DNA from 3 places in the Rhodococcus sp. NPDC127527 genome. Region 3 is predicted to be linked to each of the others. Evidence: riboswitches for the same ligand, from Rfam matches in the RefSeq annotation. Region 3 holds a riboswitch; each other region holds the start of a gene.
What was found. Region 3 has a riboswitch for cobalamin ahead of ACFVH2_RS10905 (ABC transporter substrate-binding protein). Riboswitches for the same ligand answer to the same signal wherever they lie in the genome.
Positions count from the first base shown of each region.

Region 1: another riboswitch for cobalamin. It lies ahead of ACFVH2_RS21235 (magnesium chelatase subunit D family protein); the one in region 3 lies ahead of ACFVH2_RS10905 (ABC transporter substrate-binding protein).
Region 2: another riboswitch for cobalamin. It lies ahead of ACFVH2_RS17520 (CbtB domain-containing protein); the one in region 3 lies ahead of ACFVH2_RS10905 (ABC transporter substrate-binding protein).

Region 1 covers NZ_JBHXVP010000014.1:126,670-132,678, forward strand. The annotation lists gene ACFVH2_RS21225 (cobyrinate a,c-diamide synthase) at 1-55, opposite strand, end outside; gene cobO (cob(I)yrinic acid a,c-diamide adenosyltransferase) at 82-702, opposite strand; gene ACFVH2_RS21235 (magnesium chelatase subunit D family protein) at 734-2,662, opposite strand; adenosylcobalamin (AdoCbl) riboswitch at 2,689-2,842, opposite strand; gene mqo (malate dehydrogenase (quinone)) at 2,923-4,470, opposite strand; gene ACFVH2_RS21245 (alpha/beta hydrolase) at 4,590-5,612, shown strand; gene mtr (mycothione reductase) at 5,609-6,009, shown strand, end outside.
Region 2 covers NZ_JBHXVP010000010.1:102,062-108,070, reverse strand. The annotation lists gene ACFVH2_RS17545 (MFS transporter) at 1-484, shown strand, start outside; gene ACFVH2_RS17540 (OsmC family peroxiredoxin) at 554-988, shown strand; gene ACFVH2_RS17535 (hypothetical protein) at 1,232-1,411, shown strand; gene ACFVH2_RS17530 (DsbA family oxidoreductase) at 1,632-2,324, shown strand; gene ACFVH2_RS17525 (CbtA family protein) at 2,404-3,240, opposite strand; gene ACFVH2_RS17520 (CbtB domain-containing protein) at 3,231-3,425, opposite strand; cobalamin riboswitch at 3,450-3,579, opposite strand; gene ACFVH2_RS17515 (alpha/beta hydrolase) at 3,622-4,665, opposite strand; gene mhuD (mycobilin-forming heme oxygenase MhuD) at 4,725-5,033, opposite strand; gene ACFVH2_RS17505 (MarR family winged helix-turn-helix transcriptional regulator) at 5,074-5,463, opposite strand; gene ACFVH2_RS17500 (MFS transporter) at 5,564-6,009, shown strand, end outside.
Region 3 covers NZ_JBHXVP010000005.1:110,494-116,502, reverse strand. The annotation lists gene ACFVH2_RS10915 (S9 family peptidase) at 42-2,198, opposite strand; gene ACFVH2_RS10910 (phosphoribosylaminoimidazolesuccinocarboxamide synthase) at 2,236-3,117, opposite strand; cobalamin riboswitch at 3,186-3,370, shown strand; gene ACFVH2_RS10905 (ABC transporter substrate-binding protein) at 3,401-4,393, shown strand; gene ACFVH2_RS10900 (FecCD family ABC transporter permease) at 4,390-5,448, shown strand; gene ACFVH2_RS10895 (ABC transporter ATP-binding protein) at 5,445-6,009, shown strand, end outside.

The DNA of each region.
Region 1 (6,009 bases), on a different contig from region 3:
CGCTACCCGAGGCGGGCGCGGCGACGACCACCGCAGGAACCGACCCCGCTGTCACATTCCTCGTCGCTCCGCTCGGCTCCATCACCACTCGATGCCCCGCTGCCCCTTGCGTCCGGCGTCCATCGGGTGCTTGACCTTGGTCATCTCGGTGACCAGGTCGGCGGCCTCGATCAGGGCCTGCGGGGCGTCGCGACCGGTGATCACCACGTGCTGGTTGCCGGGCCGCTCGCGCAGTGTCTGCACCACCTCGTCGACGTCGACCCAGCCCCACTTGAGCGGGTAGGTGAACTCGTCGAGCACGTAGAACTTGTGTTCCTCGTTGGCGATTCGACGGGCCACCTCGCGCCACCCGTCCAGGGCGACCCGCGCGTGATCCTCGTCGTCGCCCTTCTTGCGGGTCCAGGACCAGCCCTCGCCCATCTTGTGCCACTGCACGGGCCCGCCGACTCCGGTGGACTGGTGCAGCTCACCGAGCGCGCGGAACGCCGATTCCTCGCCGACCTTCCACTTGGCGGACTTGACGAACTGGAACACCCCGATGTCGAAGCCCTGGTTCCAGGCGCGCAACGCCATTCCGAACGCGGCCGTCGACTTCCCCTTTCCCGCGCCGGTGTGCACGGCGAGGACCGGTGCATTGCGACGCTGGCGGGTGGTCAAACCGTCGTCGGGGACGGACTCGGGAAGCGGAACTCCCTTGGGCACAGTGCAACTCCTTCTCTGGCGCGTTGACGATCTAGGCCGCGAATGCCGCGGCGCCGGCCCGGACCACGCCCGCGACCCGCTCCGCGGACAGCTCGTCGATCCGGACGTACGCGCCGCGCATGGCGGTGGCCAGCTCGCGTGCCAGGCCGAGCCGGACCATGCCGGACTCGCAGTCGACGACCACCGAGGCCACGGACGTGTCGGCCAGCAGGCCCGCGGCGACCCGGGCGCGGTGCACCGGATCGGTTCCGCCGGTGGCCCGTCCATCGGTCAGCGCGACGACCATCGCGCGACGCTGCGGGTCCCGGACCTTCTCGCGGAGCACCACCTCACGCGCCTTCAGGAAGCCCTGGGCGAGCGGGGTCCTGCCGCCGGTGCGCAGCGACCGGAGTCGACGCACCGCCACGTCCACCGACGAGGTCGGCGGCAGCACGAGTTCCGCGGCAGTCCCGCGCACGGTGATCACGGCGACCTTGTCGCGGCGCTGGTAGGCGTCCCGCAGCAGCGAGATCACCGCACCGGTGACGGCGGAGAGCCGGTCGCGCGCCGCCATCGAGCCCGACGCATCGACCACGAAGACCACCAGGTTGCCCTCCCGACCCTCGCGTTCCGCTCCACGAATATCTTTGGGCACCAACACCATCGGACCTTCGGTACGGCCACGGGAGACCTGGTGCTCGGCGGCGGCGAAGAGCGTGCCGACCAGGTGCAGGCCGCGACCGGGCGTGGTGGTCGAGCGCACGACCCGTCCCTGCTGCGAGCGCGAGCGCGAACGGCGCCCCGGCGCACCCTCGCCGACTCCGGGGATGGTCAGCAGTCGGGTCTTGAACTGTGCCGACGGCGCGGCGGCCGGACGCTCGGGGGCGCGAGCCGGGCCGGACTGTTCGCTCTCGCTCGGCTCCGCGGACTGCTGGGCATCGCCGGGGGACGCGGGCCCGTCGGACTCGGGCGCGGGCGCGCCGCCGCCGGGTCCGTCGGGGTCGGGCTCCGGCTCGGGCTGGTTCGCCTGCTCGGCGGCGTCACGCATGGCGTCCTCGAGCTGCTGCGGGTCCAGGCCCGGCTCGTCGAAGGGGTCGCGGCGACGCCGGTGCGGCAGGGTGAGCTCGGCGGCCACCCGGACGTCCTCCTCGGTGACCGCCGTCGCGCCGCGCCACGCGGCGTGCGCGGTGGCGGTCCGGGCGAGCACCAGGTCGGCCCGCATGCCGTCGACGTCGAAGGAGGCGCACAGGGCCGCGATCCGGCGCAGTTCGGTGTCGCTCAGCTCGACACCGGCGAGGGCCTGGCGCGCGGCCGCGATCCGCTGGGCCAGGGCGAGGTCCTGGTCGGCGTATCGGGCGGCGAAGGCGGCGGGGTCGGACTCGAAGTCGAGCCGGCGGCGCACCACCTGCATGCGGGTGTCCACCTCCCGCGACGCGGCGACGTCGACGGCCAACCCGAACCGGTCGAGCAGCTGCGGGCGCAGCTCACCCTCCTCTGGGTTCATGGTGCCGACCAGCACGAATCGGGCCGGATGCGAGTGCGAGACGCCGTCGCGCTCGATGTGCACGCGTCCCATCGCGGCGGCGTCGAGCAGCACGTCGACCAGGTGGTCGTGCAGCAGGTTCACCTCGTCGACGTAGAGCACGCCGTCGTGCGCGGCAGCCAGCAGTCCGGGCTGGAACGCCCGCTCGCCGTCCCGGAGGACCTTCTCGAGGTCCAGCGACCCCACCACGCGGTCCTCGGTGGCACCGACCGGCAGTTCGACCAGCCGGGCGGGCCGCGTCCCGTCGTCTCCGGACACCGGCGGCAGCAGCGCGGCGAGTGCGCGGACCACGGTGGACTTGGCGGTGCCCTTCTCGCCGCGCACCAGCACACCGCCGATGCCGGGATGCACCGCGCACAGCGTGAGTGCGAGCCGCAGCTGGTCCTGGCCGACGATCGCACTGAACGGGAAGCCCGGTTCCGGACGGGTCTGCGTCATCGAACTCAGCTGTGCCACAGTGCAATTCCCTTCACTCCCCGGTGTCCGCGCCGAGGGTCGGAGTCGATCCTCTACCGCGGCGATCTGACTCCGGCTCCCGACCGGGTCGGGCACCGTCACAGTGGCGGGACCGTGCCTGACTTGCACAGGACTTCCCCGCGGCAGGGACATTGTTCGAGGGTGACTCTATCGGGCGCAACGACCGCCGCCGCCACCGCGCCCGGTGGGCGCGATGACGGCGGCGGTTCGGTGTGCCTGGGTCAGACGGCGGCGGCCGTGGTGGCGACCGCGTCCGAGGATTCGAGCTGCAGCACGCGGTTGGACCAGTCCCACACCTCACGGAAGAGGGACTCGTTGTCCGAGAGCTTGACCCCGAGCGAGGGCACCATCTGCTTGAGCTGCGGCTCCCAGGCCTTGTACTGCTCGCCGAAGCAACGCTGCATCACGTCGAGCATCGCGGGGACCGCGGTCGAGGCGCCCGGCGAGGCGCCGAGCAGGCCGGCGATGCTGCCGTCCGCGGCGCTGACCACCGCGGTGCCGAACTCGAGCACGCCGCCCTTGCCCTTGGCCCGGCGGATGACCTGGACGCGCTGCCCCGCGGTGATGAGCTCCCAGTCCTTGTCGAGCGCCTTCGGCACGAACTCCTGCAGGGTCTCGATGCGGCCGGCCTCCGACTTGGTCAGCTCACTGACCAGGTACTTCACCAGACCGAGCTCGGAGACACCCACGCCGAGCATGGACAGCAGGTTGTTCGGCTTGACCGAACCGGGCAGGTCGGTGACCCGGCCCTCCTTGAGGAACTTCGGCGACCAGCCGGCGTAGGGGCCGAACAGCAGTCCGGGCTTGCCGCCGATGACGCGGGTGTCCAGGTGCGGCACCGACATCGGCGGCGCGCCGACGGCCGCCTTGCCGTACACCTTGGCGCGGTGCTGCGCGATGAGCTCGGGATTGGTGCAGCGCAGGAAGGCGCCGCTGACCGGGAACCCGCCGAAGCCCTTGGCCTCCGCGATGCCGGACTTCTGCAGCAGGTGCAGCGCACCGCCGCCCGCGCCGACGAACACGAACTTCGCGTTGACCTTCCGGCGGGCGCCCGTGCGACGGTTGTGGACCTTCACGTCCCAGGTGCCGTCGGACTGCTTCGAGATGTCGGTGACCTCGTGACCGAAGTACACCAGTCCGCCGGAGGCGCCGACATGGCCGAGCAGCTGCTTGGTGAGCGCGCCGAAGTCGACGTCGGTGCCGCCGTCGGTCCAGTTCAGCGCGACGGGGTCGGAGAAGTCGCGACCCTTGGCCATCAACGGCAGGCGGCGGGCGAACTCCTCCGGACGCTCGGTGTACTCCATGCCGGCGAACAGCGGGTGCCCGGCGAGGGCGTCGTACCGCGCCCGCAGGTACTTCACGTTCTCTGCGCCGTGCACGAAGCTCACGTGCGGGATCGGGTTGATGAACTCGCGGGGCTCGGTGAGAATGCCCTTCTCGACCGCGTGGGCCCAGAACTGCCGCGAGACCTGGAACTGCTCGTTGACGTTGATCGCCTTGGCGATGTCGACCGAGCCGTCGGCGTTCTCCGGGGTGTAGTTGAGCTCGCACAGTGCCGAGTGCCCGGTGCCCGCGTTGTTCCACGGGTCGCTGCTCTCCGCGGCGGCGGCGTCGAGCCGCTCGAACACGCTGATCGACCAGTCCGGCTGCAGCTCACGAAGGAGGGCGCCGAGGGTGGCGCTCATGATGCCCGCACCGACGAGCACGACATCGGTCTTGGTCTGTACTGCGTTGTTTTCTGACACTGGAGAATCGACTTCCTTGTCCATTGGCAGTGGGCAGTCACACCGACTGCAGCCGACAGGTTACCCGGGCGTATATGGGCCGTTAACCTCACCCAATTGTGCCCCCCTGCGGGGAGGTTTCCCGCACATTACTGTTGTGATCTGTGACTACATGGGCACCGGACCTTCTTGGTGAAGGATATGAGCAGCTGACGATCCCGCTCGGGGCGGATCCGGACGGCGAGGGCGACGTCCTGGCTACCCTGGTTCGATACCGCCCCGAGGACGCCCCCGGCACCCGTCGCGCCGTGCTCTACGTGCACGGATTCACCGACTACTTCTTCCAGAAGCATCTCGCGGAGCACTTCCACGAGCAGGGCTACGCGTTCTACGCGCTGGACCTGCGCAAGTGCGGCAGGTCCCTGCGCGCGGGCCAGACGCCGCATTTCGTGACTGATCTCTCTTTCTACGACGCGGAGCTCGACCGCGCGCTGTCCCTCGTCCGCGAGGACGTCGGCGGGTCGAGTGGGGACTCGAGTGGAGCCGGCGAGGGGTCCGTGCTGCTGACCGCGCACTCCACCGGCGGGCTGATCCTGCCGCTGTGGCTCGACCGCCTCAACGCGCGACCCGGCGGCAGCGCAGGCGCGGGCGTCCGCGGGCTCGTCCTCAACAGCCCGTGGTTCGACCTGCAGGGCCCGTCCTACCTGCGCAGCGTCGGCACGGTGGCGGTCGACGCGGTCGGCCGGGTGAAGGAGAAGCTGGTGATCAAGCAGCCGCCCGCCGACGTGTACGGGCGGACCCTGCACCGCGACCACGGTGGCGAGTGGGACTACAACCTCGACTGGAAGCCGCTGACCGGCTTTCCCGTCACTTTCGGATGGATGCGGGCGATCCGGCGCGGTCACGCCCGCCTGCACCGCGGCCTCGACATCGGTGTCCCGTCCCTGATCCTGCGGTCCAAGGCGACGCACTACTCCCTGCGGTACACGGAGAAGTCCGAGGTGGCGGACCTGATCCTCGACGTCGAGCAGATCGCGAAGTGGGCGGGCTGCCTCGGCGACCGCACCACGATCGTGCCGATCGAGGGGGCCCGGCACGACGTGTTCCTGTCCCGCGAGGTTCCGCGCAAGCAGGCCTTCGACGAGGTGGACCAGTGGTTGGGCTGGCTGGACGGGCAGGGCGCGTGAACCACTTCGATCTCGCGATCATCGGATCCGGTTCCGGCAACACAATTCTCGACGACCGGTTCGCCGACATGCGGGTGGCCATTCTCGAGGGCGGAACCTTCGGCGGCACCTGCCTGAACGTCGGGTGCATCCCGACAAAGATGTTCGTCTACGCCGCCGAGGTGGCGCGGGCGATACAGCACGCGAGCCGGTACGGCGTCGACGCGCGCGTGGAGAAGGTGCGGTGGTCGGACATCGTCGACCGGGTCTTCGACCGGATCGACCCGATCTCGGCGGGCGGCGAGCGCTACCGGCGCGACGAGAACCCCAACACCACACTGTATTCCGGATACGCCACGTTCGTGGGTCCGCGGGAGATCCGAACCGGGACCGGGGAGGTGATCACCGCCGACCAGGT
Region 2 (6,009 bases), on a different contig from region 3:
GCTCGGCATCGGCGTCGGCCTGGCCGGTACGCCCGCGTCGCGGTCGTTGACGGGCTCGGTCCCGGTTCGCCGGGCCGGAATGGCCTCCGGCACCGCCGATCTGCAGCGCGATCTCGGCGGCGCGATCGTCCAGTCGATCCTCGGCGCGCTGCTCACCGCGGGGTACACGGCCTCGTTCGCGGCGTCGATCGCCGCGTCCGGCGATGCCGACGAGGTCAGCACCGAGGTACAGGGCACGTTGGAGAAGTCGTTCGCCGGCGCCGCCGGGATCGCCGAGCGGTACCCGCAGTACGCCGACCAGATCCTGTCCGCGGCGCGGGCGGCCTTCCTCGACGGCGACACCAAGGCGTACGCGGCGGCCATCGCGATCGTGCTCGTCGGCGCCGGGCTCGTGTTCTTCGTCTACCCGAAGCGGGAGGAGGAGCGGCGCCTGCTCGATCACTACCACGAGGTCGACGGCGAACCGGCGCCCCAGCCGCAGTGATTCGGCTTCCGCGCCGGCAGGTTCGGGAGAACACTGGTCCTCGCCCCGTTCATCGACGAGAGGACCGCCATGCCCACACGTACCGCCCGCACCGCCTGGAACGGCACCCTGGAGGCGGGCTCCGGCCAGGTCGAACTCAGCAGCTCCTGCGTCGGCACTTTCGAGGTCTCCTTCCCCAAGCGCGCCGCCGAAGACGCGGGCGGCACGACCAGTCCCGAGGAGCTGATCGCCGCCGCGCACTCGTCCTGCTACGCGATGCAGTTGTCCGCGCTGATCGGGGAGGCGGGTGGCGTCCCGCAGAGCTTGGAGGTGTCGGCCGCGGTCAGCCTCGGCCCGGACACCCCGGGCTTCAAGCTCACCGGCATCGTGCTGACCGTCCGCGGCGAGGTCGACGGGTTGGACGCCGCTGGGTTCGAGAAGGCCGCGCAGGCGGCCAAGGAGTCGTGCCCGGTCAGCAAGGCACTGACTGGCGTGGACATCACGCTGGACGCGGCCCTCGTCTGATTCCGCCGTCGGTACCCGGCGGCGTCGGTCGGATGCCGTCGGGTGCAGTACGGGCATCTTGTTAGAAAAGGCAAGGATCGCTCTCGTCAACGGGCGAATCTCCCTATATCATGGCTTTGCCGCGCCGATGCAACTGCCCGCCAGTTCCGACGCGGATCCCCCATGGAGACAGCTGCGAAGGCGCAGGTCGAGAATGTCGGCGCCGTGATTCGGGGCTGTCGATCGAAGTAAGGATTCATCGCTGTGATCAAGCCCACCATCTCGCCTGCCCGTCGTCTCGCGGCCAAGATCGCCCTCACCGGACTGTTGACCGCGCTGCCTCTCGGCCTTGCTGTGGGCCCGGCGCTCGCCGCCGGCACGCACGCGGGAAGCTGCAACATCGACGGAAACGTCAAGTGGGTCAAGGACTGCCCCAACGACTAGGGTTCGGTCCGTTGTCCGGGTCGCGGCGCGGATAACATTGCATCGCAATAGTTTTCAAATATTCCACGGCGTGGATGCGGTTGAACCGTTCGCGAGGGCGAACGGTCGACTGTTCGTCGTGCGAGCCTCGGGAACACCACGATAATGGTGGACGTTTCAACCAGTTGTGAGCACAGAACCAGTCGCAGCCCCGTCCGCCCCCGCCGCACCGGCCGTCCTGATGGAGGTGTGGTCCGACATCGCGTGTCCGTGGTGCTACATCGGTAAACGCCGCTTCGAGGCCGCGCTCGCGTCATTCGAGCACCGCGACCGAGTCGAGGTCGTGTGGCGGTCCTACCAGCTCGCGCCGGACACCCCGGTGGGCGCCCGCGTCGGTGAACTCGAGGCTCTCGTCCAGCAGAAGGGCATGCCCGCCGAGCAGGTCAGGCAGATGTTCGCCCACGTCGCGTCGGCGGCGGCTGCGGACGGCCTGACGATGGACTTCGACACGGTCATCGCTGCGAACACCTTCGACGCGCACCGGTTGGTGCACCTCGCGGGCGATCGCGGGCGAGACGTGATGGCGGCGCTGTTTCGCGCACACTTCAGCGAGGGCCGGGTCGTCGACGACCGCGCCGAGCTGGTGAGGATCGCGGGAGAGGTCGGGTTGGACGCCGAGCACGTGCGTGCGGCCCTCGACGGCGACGCCGCGGCCGACCGGGTGCGGTCCGACATCGCCGAGGCCCGCGCGCTGGGTGTCACCGGTGTCCCGTTCTTCGTCGCGAACCGGGCCATCGGGGTCTCCGGTGCGCAGCCGGTCGAGGTGTTCACCCAGTTGCTCGAGCAGGCCTACGCGCAGTCGGGCGCCATCGTCACCCTCGACGGCGCCGAGTCGGACGGCGAGACGTGCTCCGACGGCTCCTGCGCCGTCTGACCAGAGCCCCTGCCTCCCGAATGGCCCATCCGTTCAGTCCAACTGAACGGATGGGCCATTCGGGAAGGGGCAGGTGGTCCTAGCGGACCGCGTCGAGCGCCGCGTTCCGTGCTCGGGTGGCGCGTTCGGTGAGGAACGCGAAGCCGAGTCCGAGTGCGAGCCACAGCGTCGCCTGGATGGCCAACGAGGAGACTCGGAACTCCCACAACAACGTGGCGGGGAAATCGCTGCCGACTTCGTTGACGCCGGGGAGCGCGACGTACCCGATCGCCACGACCACCAGGAACACCAGCAGCGGCACCGCGATGCGCACGGTCAGGAACTGGTGCGCCGAGACGATCCTCGCCGCGTACGCCGCGAGCCCGACCGCGAGCAGTCCGAGCAGCACCGATGCGAGCCAGAGCCAGGTGCGCTTGTCGATGGTGTCCGGGTCGCCGACGGCGGGCGGGTTGGCCGGGTACTTGAAGAACGGCACCGCCTCGATGGCTAGCCAGCCGAGGCCGGCGAGGCACAGACCCAGGACCGGCCCGGACAGAGTGCTCACCCGCCGCGCGTAGTGGGCGACGACCGCGAAGATCGCGCCCAGTGCGAGCCCGGCGAACGTGGTGGCCAGGAACAGTCCGAACCGCTGACCGTCGCGACTGACCAGCGCGTCTCCGCCGTGCGAGTGGCCTGACGACTCGGCGGCAGGTTCATCGGGATGCTCGGTCGCGTCGGTGTGCACGGATGCGGCGTTGTGCTCGTGCGGCGTCGCCGCGTGCTCGGCCGGAGCGGATGCGGACTCCTCGATCGCGATGGCCGCGTCGATGTGCGGTTCGCCGATCACGAACGCGACGGCGCCGGCCAGCAGGCCGGCGACGAGGCCGGCCAGCAGGCCGCGGATGAGGAGTTTCGTGAAGGCGTCGGTCAGTGGCACGGCAGGCCCAGCAGGTGGCGACCGTCGTGCATCAGCTCGTGCATGTACATGCCGCCGCGCGAGACCGCACCCTGGTCGAAGCCGACCAGGTACAGGGTCAGCATCGCGAGCAGGACCACGCCCGCGATGATCATCGCAATGCCGATGGAATCGGTTGCCTTGCTGGGGGTGTGAACGAGTGCCATGGTTCCTCCTGGGATTGCGCGTCCCTCAAAAGTCCAGGCGATGGCCACGGTGTCTGGCTGTCGAGGCGGTGCCTCGATCACAGTGGCGCGACCGCTCCGGACTTTCGCCGGATTCCCGTCAGCCATCGCTATTACCAGCGCACTCTCGCACTGACCCGGCGGTGGTGTCAATCGATGCCGTCCCGGCGAGGAACGGCTACGGGGCGGAGACGGCCTTCCGCAGCGCGGCCGCGGCCCGTCCCATTGCCTCGGGCCCCGAGCGCCCGACGCCCACCATGTTCGCGAAGGAGTGGATCAGCCCGGGCTCGCGGACGTGCTGCACCTGCACCCCCGCTTCGCGGAGCTTCTCGGCGTAGTCGTCGCCCTCGTCGCGCAACGGGTCGAATCCGGCCGTCACGACACAGGCGGGCGGCAGGCCTGTCAGGTCGCCGTAGATCGGGGACAGCAGCGGGTCGGTCAGGTCCACCCCGGCGGGCGGGTAGCTCGCCTCGGTGAGGTCCGTGAACCGTTTGTTCAGGAAGAACCCAGTCGCGAAGGTCGTCCGGCTGGGCCGCTTCACGGCGAAATCCACCGCGGGATAGATCAGCAACTGGAAGACGGGCGGCGCCCCGACCTGCCCGCGGGTGGCGCGCTGGGCGAGCACCGCGGCGAGATTGCCGCCCGCGCTGTCACCGCCGACGGCGATGCGGTCCGGGTCGATGCCCAGGCCCGTCGCGTTGGCGGTCACGAACGAGTACGCCGCCTCGACGTCGTCGACGGCCGCGGGGAAGGGCGATTCGGGGGCGAGCCGGTAGTCGACGGCGACCACCCGGACTCCCGCCCGCTCGGCGAGGAAACGGCACATCGCGTCGTGGGATTCGAGGTCGCCGTAGATGAATCCGCCGCCGTGGACGAAGAACAGGGCCGGCGACGCCGCGGTCAACTTGCGCGGGGTGTAGAAGCGCAGCCGGAGCGGGCCGCCCGGACCGTCGATGTCGAGGTCGGTGACCGCGCCGATCGGCAGGTCGCCGCCGACCGCCTTGGCGGCGTCGACAAGCGCGCGTCGGCCGCTCGGAATCGGTCGTTCCTCGATGGCCGCGCCCTCGATCTTGCGCAGCGCGAGGACGAGCTGCATCTCGGGGTCGAGGACGTTGCCCTCGATCTCCACCGGCCGCCCTGCGAGGCGGCGGACGATGCCGGGGGGCAGCGACAGCAACGCCTGCAGGGTGTGCCGTTTCGCGGAGTCGACTACCGCGGTCATACGAGTGAATCTACCGGCGCGATCAGTACCAGACCGGGTTTCTCCGGGCTCGGGCGTCCCTATGCCTTGGCGGCGACGTCGAGCACGACCTCGAACTCGAGCAGGGAGGCGCCGGTGGCGACGGGCTTGCGCGCCTCGCCGGCGTGGGCGGCGCGGGCGTCACCGTCGCGCCAGGCCGCGAAGGCATCCTCGGACTCCCACTGGGTGACCACGAAGTAGCGGGTCTCGCCGCCGGTCGGGCGCAACAGCTGGAAGCCCAGGAATCCGGGGGAGTTCTCGACGGCGTCCGCGCGCTGCGCGAACCGCTTCTCGAGTTCGGGACCGGCGCCCGCGGGCACCTCGATTGCGTTGATCTTCACGACTGCCATGGCCGCGAGCGTACTCGCGACGCCTCGCGGAGTGGTGCGGTCAGCCGGCGTCGGTGGGCTCGCCGAGGTGCTCGGCGAGCACCGTCAGCTGGATCCCGGCGGCGTCCGCGTGGACCGCGCGCCCGGCATCCGTCACGTCGACGAAGACGCCGCGCCGGTCGGATTCGCACAGCGACCGCGACACCAGCCCGGCCTTCTCCAGCCGGGCCACGCTGCGCGAGAGCGCGCTCGGGCTCAGGTACATGTCGGCCGCCAGCTCCTGCATGCGCGGGTGCTTGCAGGTGACCGACATCAGGCGGTCCAGGGTCTCGAAGTCGCTCATGCTCAGCCCGTGGGCGCTCTGCATCCGCCGGTCGAGTTCGCAGGCGATGCCGTTGTACCGGGTCAGCAGGGTGCGCCAGGTGTCGCGCAGCTCCGCGGGTGAGGTCATGGCCGCATCCTAGTTCGCCCCCCGAATCGGTGCAAGCAAAATAAATGCAAACAGAATTAGTGCTTGCACATTGATTGCACATGCATCTACTGTCTCATTCGTGACCATCACCGAATCCATCCCGAACCTGACCACGACAACGGATTCGCCGGGGGCCCAACAAGGTTGGACGGCCCGGCTCTGGGGGATCCTCGCGGTGCTGTGCGTCGTGATGTTCCTCGACGGGCTCGACGTCTCCATGGTGGGCGTCGCACTGCCGTCCATCGGTACCGAACTCGGCCTCGACACCACCTCGCTGCAATGGATCATCAACGGCTACGTGCTCGGCTTCGGTGGCCTGCTGCTGCTCGGTGGGCGCACGGCCGACCTGCTCGGCAGGCGCAACGTCTTCCTGGTGGCTCTGGCGGTCTTCGCCCTGGCCTCGCTGGTCGGCGGGCTCGTCGACGACGGCACCCTGCTCATCGTGACCCGCTTCGTGAAGGGCCTCGCCGCGGCCTTCACCGCGCCGACCGCGATGTCGATCCTGACCACCACCTTCAAGGAGGG
Region 3 (6,009 bases):
CAGGGGCTCCGTTTCCACTCCACTGCGGCGAAGCCGCATGCTCACACGCCGACGGTGTCGAGCACCCAGGCGTACTCGAACGCGACCTCTTTCCACTTCTCGTACCGGCCGCTGACGCCGCCGTGCCCGGCGCTCATCTCGGTCTTGAGCAGCAGCGGCGCGTCGCCCGTCTTCGTGGCGCGCAACGCCGCGACCCACTTGGCCGGCTCGACGTAGAGCACCCGGGTGTCGTTGATGCTGGTGATCGCGAGGATCGCCGGGTAGTCCTGGGCCGTGACGTTCTCGTACGGGCTGTAGGACCTCATGTACTCGTAGACGTCCTTGTCCGCCAACGGGTTTCCCCACTCGTCCCACTCGATGACGGTCAGCGGGAGGGACGGGTCGAGGATCGAGGTCAGCGGGTCCACGAACGGCACGTTGGCGAGGATGCCCGCGAACAGCTCCGGCGCCATGTTGGCCACCGCACCCATCAGCAGGCCGCCGGCGCTGCCGCCGTCGGCGACGATCTGCGCGGGCGTGGTGCGGCCCGTGGCCACGAGATGCCGTGCGCAGGCGACGAAGTCGGTGAAGGTGTTCTTCTTCGTCAGCATCTTCCCGTTGTCGTACCAGTGCCTGCCCATCTCACCGCCGCCGCGCACGTGCGCGACCACGAACACCATGCCGCGGTCGAGCAGCGAGAGCCGTGCCACCGAGAAGCCCGGGTCCATGCTGGACTCGTAGGAGCCGTAGCCGTACAGCAGCAACGGCGCCGGGCCCGCCGGGGCATCCCCCGCCGCCGCGTCCGTCCGGCGCCGGACGATCGAGATGGGGATCTGGGTACCGTCCGCCGCGGTCGCCCAGTCCCGGTGCTGTTCGTAGTCCGCGGGATCGTAGCCGCCGAGCACCGGCTGCGCCTTGCGCAGCAGCAGCGCACCGGTGGCCACGTCGTAGTCGTAGACGCGGCTCGGGGTGATGAACGAGGTGAACCCGAGCCGGAGCAGCGGTCCCGACCACTCGGGGTTGCTGCCGACACCCACCGAGTACAGCTCCTCGCCGAACTCGAGTTCGTGCAGGTCGCCGTAGCCCTCGGCGCGCAGCGGCCACACCGCCACCCGGGTCAGCGCCTCGCGGCGATAGCTCAGCACCAGGTGCCCCGCGAACGCCTCGACCTCCTCCAGTCGCACGTCCTCGCGGTGCGCGAGCAGGGTGCGCTGATCGGTCGGGTCGGCGACCGGGGCATCGACCAGCGTGAAGTTGTCCGCCTTGACGCCGTCGACGTCGCCGTTGTGCAGGATCAGGAACCGGTCCTCGCCCGCGACGACCGCGTGCTCGACGCTGTACTCGACGCCGTCCACCCGCGGCAGCACCACGCGGAACTCGCCCTCGGGGTCGTCGGACTCGAGGCAGAGGATCTCGGAGGTGACCTTCGACCCGATCCAGATCATCAGGTACTTCTCGCTGCGGGTGGATCCGAAGCCCACCCAGAACCGCTCGTCCGGCTCGTGGAACACCTTCACGTCGTCGGCCTGCGCGGTACCGAGCCGGTGCCGCCACACCGTGTCGGGGCGCCAGGCCTCGTCCACGGTCATGTAGAAGACGTGCTGGTTGTCCACCGACCAGGTCGCGCCGGGGGCGGTGCCGGGGATCACGTCGGGCAACTCGTCGCCGGTGACCAGGTCCTTGAACCGCAGGGTGTACCGCTCGTCGCCCGCGGTGTCGACGGAGTAGGCGAGCAGGGTGCCGTCGAGGGTGACGGAGAACGCGCCGAGCGAGAAGAAGTCGTGCCCCTGCGCGAGCTCGTTGGCGTCGAGCAGCACCTGCTCGCCCGCGATCTCGGTGTCGGCGGACAGCTCGGGCGGGGTCCAGTCGTCCGGGCCCGCGATCGGGCAGCGGCACTGCACGCCGTACTGCTTGCCCTCGTAGCTGCGCGAGTAGTACCACCACTGTCCCATCCGGGACGGCACCGACAGGTCGGTCTCCTGCGTGCGCGACTTGATCTCCTGGAAGATCGACTCCCGCAGCGGGGCGAGGTGCGCGGTCCGCGCCTCGGTGTACGCGTTCTCCGCCTCCAGGTAGGCGACGACCTCCGGGTCGTCCTTGACCCGCAACCACTCGTAGTTGTCGACGAAGGTGTCGCCGTGGTGGGTGCGCTCGTGCGGGACCTTCTTCGCGACCGGCGCGACCGCCGTGGCGGGGACCGGGGTGACAGGCGAACTCATGCCGCCACCCTATGCGCACCCCGGCCCCGCGTGACGGCTACACCCAGTCGGCGAAGGACAACCCGGAGATCCGCTCGTAGGCCTCGATGTACCTGCTGCGGGTCGCCTCGACGATCTCCGGCGGCAGCGGCGGCGGTGGCGTGTCCGAGGCCCGGTCCCAGCCCGACTCGGGCCCGGTCAGCCAGTTCCGGACGAACTGCTTGTCGAAGCTCGGCTGCACCCGGCCCGGCTCGTAGCCGTCCGCGGGCCAGTACCGGGACGAGTCGGGGGTGAGCACCTCGTCGGCGAGCACCAGGTTGCCCTCGGCGTCGAGGCCGAATTCGAACTTGGTGTCGGCCAAGATGATTCCCCGGTCCGCGGCGAAGCTGGCGGCCCGGAAGTAGATGTCGAGGGTGTCCTCGCGCAGCTTGACCGCCAGGTCCGTGCCCAGCTGGTCCACGACCGTCGCGAAGTCCACGTTCTCGTCGTGATCGCCGAGCGCCGCCTTGGTGGCGGGGGTGAAGATCGGGTCCGGCAGCTTGCTGGCCTCGACCAGCCCGGCGGGCAGCTCGACGCCGCACACCGCACCGGTCCGCTGGTAGTCCGACAGCCCCGAGCCGGTGAGGTAGCCGCGGGCCACGCACTCGACCGGCACCATGTCCAGCTTCTTGACCACCAGTGCGCGACCGAGCACCTCCTCGGGGATGCGCTCGTCGTCGGGCGCGCCCGCGAGGTGGTTGTGCCCGCCGAGCTCCTCGAAGAAGAAGACGCTCATCGCGGTGAGCACGCGTCCCTTGTCGGGAATCGGAGTGCTCAGGATGTGGTCGTAGGCGGAGATCCGGTCACTGGCGACGAGCAGCAGGTGCTCGTCGTCGATCGTGTAGAGGTCACGGACCTTGCCGCCGGCCAGGTGGGCGTAGTCGGAGAGTGAGGGGCGCACGTGGCCAACCCTATCGGGTCACTCCCCCGGCCACTCGTGGGCGATCGCCCGCCGCGGGCGTTGGTCTATCCTGCAACCGTTGTCGCGGTGTTCGGGAAGTCCGGTGCGAAGCCGGCGCGGTACTCGCCACTGTGAGCAGGTACGTCGACTACCAGGGGTTCGGCCCCGGCCACTGGACGTTCGAGTCCGGGAAGGCGTGGTCGGCGGCTGATCCTGCCGAGCCAGGAGACCGGCCGTGACGCATACCTGCACGTTTTCCACGAGTCATGGAAGGCGGGTCGCTTTGCGTACCCTTTTCTCCCCCCGAGTCCTCGGCGCGGTAGCGGCGTCGACGGTCGCGGCGTTCGCGGTGGCCGCGTGCGGCGCGTCCACCAGCCCCTCCGACACCGATGCGGCCGCGACGGTGTCGCTGCAGAACTGCGGGCGCACGGTCACCCTCCGCGGGCCCGCCGACCGCGCCGTCACCCTCAACCAGGGCGCCACCGAGACCGCGCTCTCGATCGGCGCGCAGGCCCGGATGGCCGGCACCGCCTACCTCGACGACACCGTCGCGCCGCAGTGGCAGGCCGCCTACGCACAGGTCCCGGTGCTCGACGAGAAGGACTACCCGAGCCGCGAGGCACTGCTCGAGGCGAAGCCCGACCTGGTGACGGCGTCGTACTCGAGCGCCTTCGACGACAAGGCCGTCGGCTCGCAGGAGTCGTTCGACGAGCTCGGCATCGCCACCTACGTCTCGCCGTTCGGCTGCAAGGACAAGTCGAAGCGGCCCCCGGTCACCTGGGATTCGATCGCGACGGAGATCACCGACTACGGCACCCTGTTCGGCCACGAGGGCGAGGCCGAGGCGGTGGTCGCCGGGATGCGGGAGACGCTCGCCGGCGTCGAGTCGCACGCAGCGGCGCGGGGCAGGACGATCCTCTGGTACGACAGCAAGACCACCACGCCCTTTGTCGGTGGCAATCGGGGCGGCCCGCAGCTGATCATCGACGCGGTCGGCGGCACGAACGTCTTCGCCGCGACCGACGCGGCCTGGGCCGACGGCAGCTGGGAGACGGTCCTGGCCGCGAACCCGGACGTCATCGTGCTCGCCGACGCATCGTGGGACACCGCCGAGGAGAAGAAGAACTACCTCCGCAACGATCCCGCGTTGCGAGACCTGAAGGCCGTGCGTGACAACGCCTTCGTCGTGGTGCCGTTCTCGGCGAGCACGCCCGGTCCGCGGCTGATCGAGGGCGCGGCACTGGTCGCCGAGCAACTGGGCGGCGGCCACGCATGAGCGTGCGGACCCGGGTGCCCGCCCGGGTGGCCGCGACGACGGCCACCGGCTGGACGGCGATCCTGGCCGTGCTGCTCGTCGCCAGCTGCGCGGCCGGGGTCGTGATCGGCGCGGCCGACCTGTCGTTCGGCACCGTCGTCGAGGCGATCGCCGGGCGTCTCGGCATCGGGACGGGAACCGACCTGCTGACCACGCACATCGTCGTCGATCTTCGGATGCCGCGGGTGCTCGCGGCCGCGGCGATCGGCGCGGGCCTGGCGCTGTGCGGGGCGGTGTTGCAGTCGCTCACCGGCAACCCGCTGGCCGACCCGTACCTGCTCGGCATGTCCGGGGGCGCGTCGCTGGGCGCGGTCCTGGCCCTCACCACCGAGGTGAGCACGTTGGGCGCCTTCGGTTTCGGCGCGGTCTCCTCGGCCGCCTTCCTTGGCGCCCTCGGCAGCCTGCTGCTGGTGTTCGTGATCGCGACGTCGCGGTCCGGCGCGCTGCTGCCCGGTCGACTCGTCCTCGCCGGGATCGCGGTGGGACAGTTCGCCGCTGCCCTCACGTCGGCGCTGGTGCTGCTCGGCGACCGGGACGCCGCGCACCGGGTCCTGACGTGGACGCTCGGCTCAGTCGCCGGCGTGCGGTGGTCGGGGCTGGTCGGCATTCTGATCGTCCTGGCGGTGACCGTCGCGGTCGTGCTCGCCCACAGCCGGGTGCTCGACTCGTTCGCCTTCGGGGAACGCGCCGCCGCGAGCCTGGGCACCCACGTCGAACGGTCGCGGTGGGTGCTGTACGCGGCGGCGTCGCTGTGCACGGCGGCGCTGGTCGCGCAGGCCGGGGTGATCGGCTTCGTCGGGCTCGTGGTGCCGCACGCGGCGCGGATGCTGGTCGGGCCGCTGCACGCGCGCCTGCTCCCGGTGGTGGCCCTGCTGGGCGCGCTGCTGCTGGTGTGGGCCGACGTCGCCGCGCGCAGTGTGCTGCCGGGACGCGAACTACCGATCAGCATCGTCACCGCCGTCGTCGGCGTTCCGGCGTTCGTGTGGCTGCTCCGCCGACGGGGGGCCCGGACGTGAGCCATCACTCGCCGGAGATCCGGGTCGAGGCGGTGACCTGGTCGCAGGGCGGCACGACGATCCTCGACGCCGTGACGTGTGTGGCACCGGCCGGGCGCGTCACCGGACTGATCGGCCCCAACGGTTCCGGCAAGACGTCGCTGCTCTCGGCGATCGCCCGGCTCGCGCGTCCCGACAGCGGGCGCGTCGTGATCGACGACAGACCCGCGACCGAGATGCACCGGCGCGACTTCGCCCGGACCGTCGCCCTGGTGGAACAGCATTCGGCCACCGAGCTGGAACTGACGGTCGAGCAGATCGTCGAACTCGGCGTGATCCCGCGTCGTGGCGGCTGGGCCCGACCGGCCGCCGTCGGCGCGGCCGGCGCGGTCACCGAGAGCCTCGCGATGGCCGGGATCACCCACCTGCGACACCGGTTGTGGCAGAGCCTGTCCGGCGGCGAGAGACAGAAGACACAGCTCGCGCGCGCCTTCGCGCAGAAACCGTGCGTGCTGCTGCTCGACGAGCCCACCAACCACCTGGACGTGTCGGCGTCCGTCGAGCTGCTCGACCTGATCCGGG